Regions from separate parts of the Bradyrhizobium sp. 930_D9_N1_4 genome, predicted to be linked through region 1. Evidence: predicted binding sites of a transcription regulator. Region 1 holds the regulator's gene; the other holds the start of a gene.
The links. Region 1 encodes LexA, which represses DNA repair genes until DNA is damaged. Its sites were predicted from a motif close to TGTTCNNNNTGTGTTCNG; they were not measured.
Positions count from the first base shown of each region.

Region 2: AB7532_RS08360 (PA0069 family radical SAM protein) is a predicted target of LexA. The motif match lies at 1,690-1,707, and genes of this name have one in related genera.

Region 1 covers NZ_CP197236.1:4,206,476-4,211,341, forward strand. Annotated here, with positions in the region: gene AB7532_RS19790 (hypothetical protein) at 1-37, opposite strand, end outside; gene AB7532_RS19795 (molybdopterin molybdotransferase MoeA) at 175-1,386, shown strand; gene lexA (transcriptional repressor LexA) at 1,563-2,264, shown strand; gene AB7532_RS19805 (hypothetical protein) at 2,463-2,663, shown strand; gene AB7532_RS19810 (hypothetical protein) at 2,850-3,284, shown strand; gene AB7532_RS19815 (GAF domain-containing protein) at 3,507-4,451, shown strand; gene AB7532_RS19820 (ComEC/Rec2 family competence protein) at 4,461-4,866, opposite strand, start outside.
Region 2 covers NZ_CP197236.1:1,799,978-1,804,843, forward strand. Annotated here, with positions in the region: gene AB7532_RS08355 (phosphoketolase family protein) at 1-1,516, opposite strand, end outside; gene AB7532_RS08360 (PA0069 family radical SAM protein) at 1,729-2,892, shown strand; gene AB7532_RS08365 (VOC family protein) at 2,931-3,386, shown strand; gene AB7532_RS08370 (ribonuclease HII) at 3,462-4,247, shown strand; gene AB7532_RS08375 (glycosyltransferase family 39 protein) at 4,347-4,866, shown strand, end outside.

The sequences.
Region 1 (4,866 bases):
GCACGGCCTGGAGCGCCTTTTCGAGCAGTTTCGTCATGGACAGGAAGATAAGCCGAGCCGGCGCCGAAAGGAAGTGTGGCTTCCCACTCCATTGAGAAGCCCGTTTTGCTTCAGCCCCTCCGCTCGGCTAGAACCTTGCCAACCGAATCCTTCGATTTGTTGCGGGAGTTCACCGTGGCCCTGATGCCGGTTTCCGACGCGCTCGCCGCGGTGCTTGCCGGCGTGCAGCCGCTGCCGGAAGAGACGGTCGCTCTCGACCAGGCCTTTCACCGCGTGCTCGCACGCGACGTTGCTGCACGACGCACGCAGCCGCCGCAGGCGATGTCGGCGATGGACGGCTATGCGGTGCGCACCGTCGACGCGGCGAAAGTCGATGCCACGCTCACCGTGATCGGCGAGGTCGCGGCAGGCCGGCCGTTCGCGGGATCGGTCGGCGCCGGCGAAGCCGTGCGGATCTTCACCGGCGGCGTCGTCCCCGATGGCGCTGATGCGGTCGTGATCCAGGAGGACACGGTCGCCGACGGCAAGCGCATCACGATCAAGGAAGCGGCGCTGACGGGGCGGCACATCCGCCCAGCCGGCGTCGATTTTCGCGAGGGCGATGTGCTCCTGCGCAAGGGAATCCGGTTGACCGAGCGAGACCTCGCCCTCGCTGCCGGCATGAATTACCCGCTGTTGCCCGTCTGCCGCCGTCCGAAGGTCGCGATCCTCGCCACCGGCGATGAATTGGTGATGCCGGGCACCACGCCCGGCCATGGCCAGATCGTCTATTCCAACGGCTACGCACTGCACGCGCTCGCCCGCAGCGAGGGCGCGGACACCGTCGATCTCGGAATTGCCGCCGACACCCTGGAAGCCACCAGCGCGGGCATCCGCCGCGCGCGGGAGAGCGGCGCCGACATCCTGATCACGACCGGCGGCGCCTCGGTCGGCGACCATGATCTGGTGCAGCAGGCGCTCAGGGACGAAGGTATCTCCATGGCGTTCTGGAAGATCGCGATGCGGCCGGGCAAGCCGATGATGAATGGGCAACTCGGTCCGATGCGCGTGATCGGCCTCCCCGGCAATCCCGTATCATCCTACGTTTGCGGCTTCCTGTTCATGGTTCCGCTGATTCGCGCGCTCGCGGGCCGTTCGACGATTCATCATCGCCGCGAACGCGCCGTGCTCGGCGGCGATGTCGGCGCCAATGACCAGCGCGAGGATTACCTGCGCGCGCGCCTCGCGTGGCGCGACGACGGTGCGCTGATCGCCCTTCCGGTCAATCACCAGGATTCTTCGCTGCTTGCGAATCTCGCTGCGGCACAGGCACTTCTCGTGCGCGCACCGTTCGCGCCGAAGGCCGAGCAAGGCTCGCCTTGCGAGGTGTTGCGACTGCCCGTCTGATCGCGTCGTTCGCATGCGTTCCGCGAACTTTGTCGCGTTCACGGTAAATTAAGCAGTTGCGGAACATGTATCGAACATATAGTGTCCGTTCATGATTTGTTTCGAGCATGTAGCGGCTTATCGCTGAATTCAGCGTCTCGGAATCGAACGACATCAACCGGGGGATTTTGGTCGAGATGTTAACGCGCAAACAATACGAGCTCCTGCGGTTCATCAGCGAGCGGCTGAAGGAAAGCGGCGTGCCGCCCTCCTTCGACGAGATGAAGGACGCGCTCGACCTGCGCTCCAAGTCGGGCATCCATCGCCTGATCACCGCACTCGAGGAGCGCGGCTTCATCCGTCGCCTGCCCAACCGTGCCCGCGCCATCGAGGTGATCAAGCTGCCCGAGCTTCAGGCCGCTGCCGGCAACCGCCGCGGCTTCACGCCGAGCGTCATCGAGGGCAATCTCGGCAAGGTGCGCACGACCTCCAGCCCGTCCGCCGACGAGGGCGAGCGCCCCGTCGCGGTGCCCGTGATGGGCCGGATCGCGGCAGGTACGCCGATCGAGGCGTTGCAGACCCGCAGCCACACCATCAGCGTCCCGCCCGACATGCTCGGCTCGGGCGAGCATTACGCGCTCGAAGTGCGCGGCGATTCCATGGTGGAAGCCGGCATCCTCGACGGCGACATGGCGCTGATCCAGCGCAACGAGAGCGCCGATACCGGCGACATCGTGGTGGCGCTGATCGACGACGAGGAAGCGACCCTGAAGCGCTTCCGCCGCCGCGGCGCCTCCATCGCGCTCGAGCCCGCCAACGCGGCCTATGAGGTGCGCATCCTGCCGCCCAACCGGGTCAAGATACAGGGCAAGCTGATCGGGCTGTATCGCAAGTACTGATCTCGAAAGCGCTTGGCCCACCCGCGCTCACGCGATCCACGATCGCGATCAACAATTGGAGCGGACGATTGTCCGCTCCCGCTGGATAGTCTTTCTAGTTTCGCGCAGATTATCCGGCCTCTCCTCCAGCGCTAGATCCTCGGCACGCCCGCGCGAAGCAGCATCGCTTCGCAGGCTTTAAGGTCTCGAGGAGAAATCATGCGCAAGATCATCTTCAGGACAGTCGCGGCGGCGCTGGTCGCAGCATCAGCGTCGCAAGCCGTCGCCACGCCATCGCGGCACCATGTCCGCAAGGAGACGGCGATGCGCACACAGGTTCGCAACGCCCACGATGCCGCCGCGCAGCCATCGCAGCCGGGCTGGCCATATTCGGGCTGGTCGGCACCTGCGGGGCGCTGAGACGCGACTCTCGCATGCGTGTGAGCGGGCCTTGTTCCCAGTGACCTCGATAATGTGATCGCGGCTGCGGCGGCGAGCCGCAGATTTGCCTACAACCGGGCAGACGCTTCGATGCTTCCACTCTGATGGAGGCCTGCGCCTCGAGAGGAGACGCGGGTCGCTATCCCGGAATGAGGAGCACCCCCGATGTGTGACTACAGCCTGCACGCCATCGCATCGCGTCCCGCAGAGGTCGGCGAGACCATCGTCTCGACGAACTTCCGCGGCACCTCGACGCGCGGCTTTGCCTCCGCAGCCGATCCGACGATCGCCGTCTGCCTGCTGCCGGGAACGGAGCTCGCCTTCGCCGACAACGTCCGCTACGACAATCGCTGGATCTGGACACGCACGATCAACTCGCGTGTCGGCAAGTTCGGCAAGATCGATCCGCACATCCCCGACCGCCATCATGACGCAATCGAATTTCCCGACGGCAAATATGTGCTGGTGACGCAGCTCGTCGAGGGCCAGCGCGCGACCGTGCTGCAACTGCCGGTGACCCTGCCGACCGGTGAGCGCGAGCACAAACCGCAGATCATCTCCGACGGCCGGCCAACGACCCCGCGCCTGCCGATCGGCTGAGACAGCATCTCCGGCCGAGAGGTCGGGGTGAGGATTGAAATCGCCATCGCCGGCCGAGGCCGGCGAGATGGTGGCACTTGTGTCCCGCGAAACCCCATGGGGCGGGCCACGCCGACACAGCTCCCGCCGCACGAAGTTTGCGCTGTCCTGCCTGAATTTTGAACGTCCGTTTCGCAAGCAAATAGCCGATGCTGGTCGGGCTTGAGGCGGCGGACACGTTCGATGAAAACCTTCATTCGCGTCGTTGAACTCTGGGTGCCCGACCGGACGCGCATGCGGCTGGAATTCGGTGGCGGCCTCTACGGCGACGAGGGCCTCTCCGCCTTCAAGACCATGAGCGAGACTCTGCGCTTCGGATATGACGAGGGCCTTCCCGGCAAGGCCTGGGCAAGCGGCCACCCCGTGATCCTCACCAAATTCGCCAACTCCTATTTCAAGCGAACCGATCAGGCGCTCGCGGCTGGCCTCACCTGCGGCGTGGCCGTGCCGCTGTTTGCCGGCGAATTCCTGCAGGCCGTCATGGTGCTGTTCTGCGGCGACGACGAGGCCCATGTCGGCGCGATCGAGCTCTGGCACAACGACGCCGAAATCTCCCACGAGATGGGACTCGTCGACGGCTATTACGGCGCGGCGGAGATGTTCGAATTCAACTCCCGCCACACCAAATTTCCGCGCGGCTTCGGCCTGCCCGGCCGCACCTGGAAAGCCGGCCTGCCGCTGATCATCAGGGACCTGCACGACGCCAAGAGCTTTCTGCGCTGGGAGGACGCCGCCAAGATCGGCATCAATCTCGGCGTCGGCGTCCCCTACCGGACCGGCAATGACCACACTTGGGTGCTAACCTTCCTGTCGGCGCAGGCAACCCCGATCGCACGACGCTTCGAGATCTGGGTCCCGAACGAGGCTCGTTCGGCATTGATCTTTCGCGCCGGCGATTGCAGCGCGCAGACCGACCTCGCCGCGCTCTACGAAACGAAATCGATTGCCAAAGGCGAAGGCAGCATCGGCGGGGCCTGGGTCACCGGCATGCCCGCGCTCAACGAGGACCTCGCGCATGACGGCTCGATCGCAGGCTCCGAGGCCCGCGCGGCCGGCTTGAGCCGGATGGTGGCCCTGCCGGTGATCGGGAGCACAGGGCTCGACGCCATGCTGGTCTGGTACCTGTAGCAGGTCCGCTCAATCCTCAGCCTGCAAGTCGGCTTCCGATGGCGTCGCGTCCCTGCTGCGAGGCGCAGCCGTCTTCGGTGTAAGGCTTCCGTCGAAATCCGCTTCGCCTGCGATCGCCGGCGACCACGGACGGTCGGTGCCTCTGGCTTTCACCGCCTGGACCGCAAAGCCGTCGCCGCGCCGTGTCAGCGCGAGCGCGCCTTGGGCAGCGAGACGTGGACGATCGACCACCATCGCCGCGCAATCCGGCGGCGCGGGCCGCGCCGTCACCACCAGCGCGGCACGGCTGCAATCATCCGCCAGGGAATCGATGCGCAAGGCCAGCGCGACCAGGCGGCCGTCGGCGAGCGGCGTCACGCAGCCGGCCTCGTCGCACGACACACCATGGGCCAGCGAGGCGCTGCCGGCGTCGCGC
Region 2 (4,866 bases), 2.4 Mb from region 1:
GCCATTTGGCGTGCTGGTTGAACATGGAATCCACGATGTGAATGAAGGCCTCGTAGCAGGAGAAGAAGCCGTGGCGGCCGGTGAGCAGATAGCCTTCGAGCCAGCCCTGGCAGAGATGTTCGCTCAGCACCTCCATGACGCGCCCATCCTGGGCAAGATGCACGTCGTAGGGTTCGATCGGCTCCATCCAGACCCGCTCGGTTGCCTCGAACACCGCATCGAGCCGGTTTGACGCGGTCTCGTCCGGACCCATGATGCGAAAGTTTCGCTCGTGCGCGTTGAGGCGGATGACGTCGCGCAAAAATTTGCCGAGCTCGCGCGTCGCCTCGCCGGTGACGCCGCCGGGCTGCTGCACCTCGACTGCAAACTCCCGGAAGTCCGGCAGCTTCAGTTCCTTCTTCAAGAGGCCGCCATTGGCATGCGGAGTGGCGCCCATGCGGCGGATGCCTGCGGGCGCGAGTGCCTGTAGCTCAGGGATGAGCGCGCCGCTCCTGTCGAACAGCTTTTCCGGCTCGTAGCTGCGCATCCAGTCTTCGAGAATTGCCAGATGCGCCGGGTTCTCGCGGCAGCTCGCGACGGGCACCTGATGCGCGCGCCAGAACCCTTCGACCTTCTTGCCGTCGACCTCCTTGGGGCCGGTCCAGCCCTTCGGGCTGCGCAGCACGATCATCGGCCAGCGCGGCCGCTCGACGGTCTTGCGGCCATCGCGGGCGTGCTGCTGGATCGAGCGGATGCTGGCGAAGGCGACGTCGAACGCATCCGCCATGACCTGGTGCATCAATTTGGGATCGTCGCCCGCGACGAACAGCGGCTCGTGGCCGAACCCACGGAAGAGATCGCGGATTTCCCCGTCGCGCATGCGCCCGAGCACTGTGGGGCTGGCGATCTTGTAGCCGTTGAGATGCAGGATCGGCAGCACCGCGCCGTCATGGGCGGGATTGAGGAACTTGTTGGAGTGCCAGGACGCCGCGAGTGGGCCGGTCTCGGCCTCGCCATCACCGACCACACAAGCGACGATCAGATCGGGATTGTCGAACGCCGCGCCATAGGCATGCACCAGCGCGTAGCCGAGCTCGCCGCCCTCGTGGATCGAGCCCGGCGTTTCCGGCGCCGCATGGCTCGGAATGCCGCCGGGGAAGGAGAACTGTCTGAAAAGTTTTCGCAGTCCATCCGCATCGCGCGCGATGTCGGGATAGATCTCGCTGTAGCTGCCTTCCAGATAGGTGTTGGCAACCATGCCGGGGCCGCCGTGGCCGGGCCCGCAGACATAGAGCACGCTGACGTCGAGCGCGCGGATGACGCGGTTGAGATGGGCGTAGATGAAGTTGAGACCGGGCGTGGTGCCCCAATGGCCGAGCAAACGCGGCTTGATGTGCTCGGGCCGCAGCGGCTCGCGCAGCAATGGGTTGTCCAACAGATAGATTTGCCCGACGGAGAGGTAGTTCGCGGCGCGCCAGTAGCGGTCGAGGCGGTCGAGGTCGCTGTTCCCCAATGCTGATTGTCGTTGATTTGTCATGTTGTGCCGACCCTTCACGCAACGATCGGCACCAACCCGGCTCTGGCGCGATCGATCCTTCGGCGCCATCAAACGAAATCGCGACGTTGGTGATGTTGCGTGAGGTCAAGAAGGGGCGCGCAAAGTTTGGGCAGCTCTACTGTGCATGGGGTTGTTTTCGTATTTTTTGTTTGCGTTCTTGATTTGTTCCTTTGGCGTGCTATCTTGGCTTCATGAGTCCAGCAGCATCTCATGCTCTCAAGCACCCGCCGGTCACGGCGCCCTCCGAGCCGGCGGGTGCGGACTCTGATTTTCCCGAGCTTGCGGTCGCCATCGACAAGCAGCGCAGGCGGGGGCGGGGCGCCCAGTCCAATGCCAGCGGCCGTTACGAGGCCGAGGCCCGCGTCGCTTTCGACGACGGCTGGCAGAGCCTGGAAGAGCTGCCGCCGTTCAAGACCAGTGTCGGCATCGACACCTCGCGCAAGGTGATCACCCGCAACGAATCCCCCGACATCGGCTTCGACCGCTCGATCAATCCCTATCGCGGCTGCGAGCACGGCTGCGTCTACTGTTTCGCGCGGCCGACCCATGCCTATCTCGGCCTGTCGCCGGGGCTCGACTTCGAGTCGAAGCTGTTCGTGAAGCCGGATGCACCGGCATTGCTCGAGAAGGAGCTCGCCGCCAGCGGCTACGAGCCGCGAATGATCGCGATCGGCACCAACACCGATCCCTATCAGCCGATCGAGCGCGACCGCAAAATCATGCGCGGCATTCTGGAGGTGCTGGAGCGGGCCGGCCATCCCGTCGGCATCGTCACCAAGTCTGCACTCGTCGTGCGCGACATCGACATTCTCGCGCGGATGGCCAAGCGCAATCTCGCCAAGGTCGGGATCTCCGTCACCTCGCTCGATCCGAAGCTGGCGCGCACCATGGAGCCGCGCGCCTCGACGCCGCCGAAGCGGCTGGAGGCGCTGAAGCAGCTTTCGGACGCCGGCATTCCAACCACGGTGATGGTCGCGCCCGTGATCCCCGCGCTGAACGATTCCGAGATCGAGCGCATTCTCGATGCCGCTGCGCATGCCGGCGTCAAGGAAGCCTCCTACGTGCTGCTGCGGCTGCCGCTGGAGGTGCGCGATCTCTTCCGCGAATGGCTGATGGCGAACTATCCGGACCGCTATCGCCACGTCTTCACGTTGATCCGCGACATGCGCGGCGGCCGCGACTACGACGCCAAATGGGGCGAGCGGATGAAGGGTACGGGCCCGATGGCCTGGACCATCGGCCGCCGTTTCGAGATCGCTTGCGAGAGGCTGGGCCTCAACAAGCGGCGCTCGAAGCTGACCACGGACCATTTTGCCAGGCCGAAGCGGAACGGCGATCAGCTCGACCTGTTCTGATCGGGCAAGTTCTGATCGGGAATTGGAAAAGGCGTAACATGAGCAAGGAACTTCCCGCCCCGGTGCCGCGGCTGACCGTCATCACGCTCGGCGTTAGCGACATCCGCGCCAGCATCGCCTTTTACGACGCGCTCGGCTTCTCGCGCCGGCTGAAGGTCACAGGCGAGGCCGTCGCCTTCTACGACACCGGCGGTCCGGTGCTCGCGCTGTACCCCTGGGATCAGCTCGCCGCCGATGCCAAGCTTCCGGACAATCCGAGGCCAACGAGCTTCCGCGGCATGACGCTCGCCTGGAACTGCCGGACAGGCGAGGAGGTCGATGCGGTGCTGGCTTTCGCGCTTGGCAAGGGCGCCAAACTGGTGAAGGCCGCGCACGAGACCGAGTACGGTGGCTATTCCGGCTATTTCGCCGATCCCGACGGCCATCCCTGGGAAGTCGTGGTCGCGCCCGGCATCGAGGTCGGCGAGGACCGGCGGGTGCATCTGGCGGAGTAGGGGCCTGCCTGAATAGCGGGAATTGCGCGGGGTTCCCGGTTGCGCTGGCGAGGCTGCTTGCGCACGATCCCGGCCATGATTCGGAACAAGTCCACCAGGAAGCCGGCCAAAGACGCACCAAAGAAGGCCGCTGCGACAAAAGCTGCGCCTGCAAAGGCCAGCTTCCGCCGCGAGCGGGTGCTGATCAAGCGCGGCATCTGGCCGGTCGCCGGCTGCGACGAGGCCGGCCGCGGGCCTCTGGCCGGTCCCGTGGTCGCGGCTGCCGTGATTCTCGATCCCGACCGCATCCCGCGCGGCATCGACGATTCCAAGCGCCTGACCGCCGAGGAGCGCGAAAGATTGTTCGACAGGATCTGCGCCACCGCGCAGGTCTCGGTCGCGGTTGCCTCACGCGCCCGGATCGACCGCGACAACATCCTGCGCGCCTCGCTGTGGGCGCTGAAGCGCGCCGTGGTGGCGTTGCCCGAGGCGCCCAGGCATGTCTTCGTCGACGGCCGCGACCGGCTCGACACGGCTTGCGATTGCGAGGCCGTGATTGGCGGCGACGGTATCGTGCTGTCGATCGCAGCGGCGTCCATCGTCGCCAAGGTGACGCGCGACCGGCTGATGTGCGCGCTGGCGCAGGATTGCCCGGGCTACGGCTTCGAGCAGCACAAGGGCTACGGCGTCCCCGAGCATCTCGACGCGCTCAACCGCCTCGGCCCCACCATCCACCACCGCAGCTTCTTCGCCCCCGTTGCGGCTGCCCGTGCCAGGCACATGCCCTGGACCGTCGAGCCGGTGCAGGATCTGTTCGCGGTGAACGAGGTCGAGATGCAGGTTGAGTCGATCGTCGAAATCGATGCTTCCTCGGGCCTCTAGCGCAGACGGTCGTTGCCACGACGCGCAGCGCCCCTTATCAAAGCAGGCGTGAGCGAATAGGGCCGGCTGGACGGGTTGGCTGCATCTTTCGGACGTTGCATGCGGTTTACCTCCCTGGTCATCGAGCTCATTCGCGCCCGCCCGCGGCTGATCGTGTGGATCGCCGTGCTGCTTCAGGCCGCGATGTGGCTGTTCGTGGCGCTGGTGTTCTATCGCAGCCCGCCCGGCACCCTTGCGACCCTGCTGGCGTTCGGCCGCGAGTACCAGGTCGGGACTGACCTGGGAGCGCCTTTGCCGATCTGGCTCGCCGACATCGCCTACCGCGCCGCCGGCGGCCACATGTTCGGCGTCTATGTCCTGGCGCAGCTCTGCGAGATCGCGACCTTCATCGCCCTCTATCATCTCTCCCGTGCCGTGGTCGGCTCGCAGCACGCGGTGCTGGCCGTGCTCTTGACCATGACGGTGCTGGCGTTCTCCTCGCCGGCGCTCGACTTCGGACCGTTGGTCCTGGCGCGGCCGCTCTGGGCGCTGCTGCTGCTGCACTCCTGGCAGATCATCGGCCAGCGCCGCGGCAATGCCTGGTTCGCCTGGTCGATCGAGGCCGGTCTCCTGCTGCTGA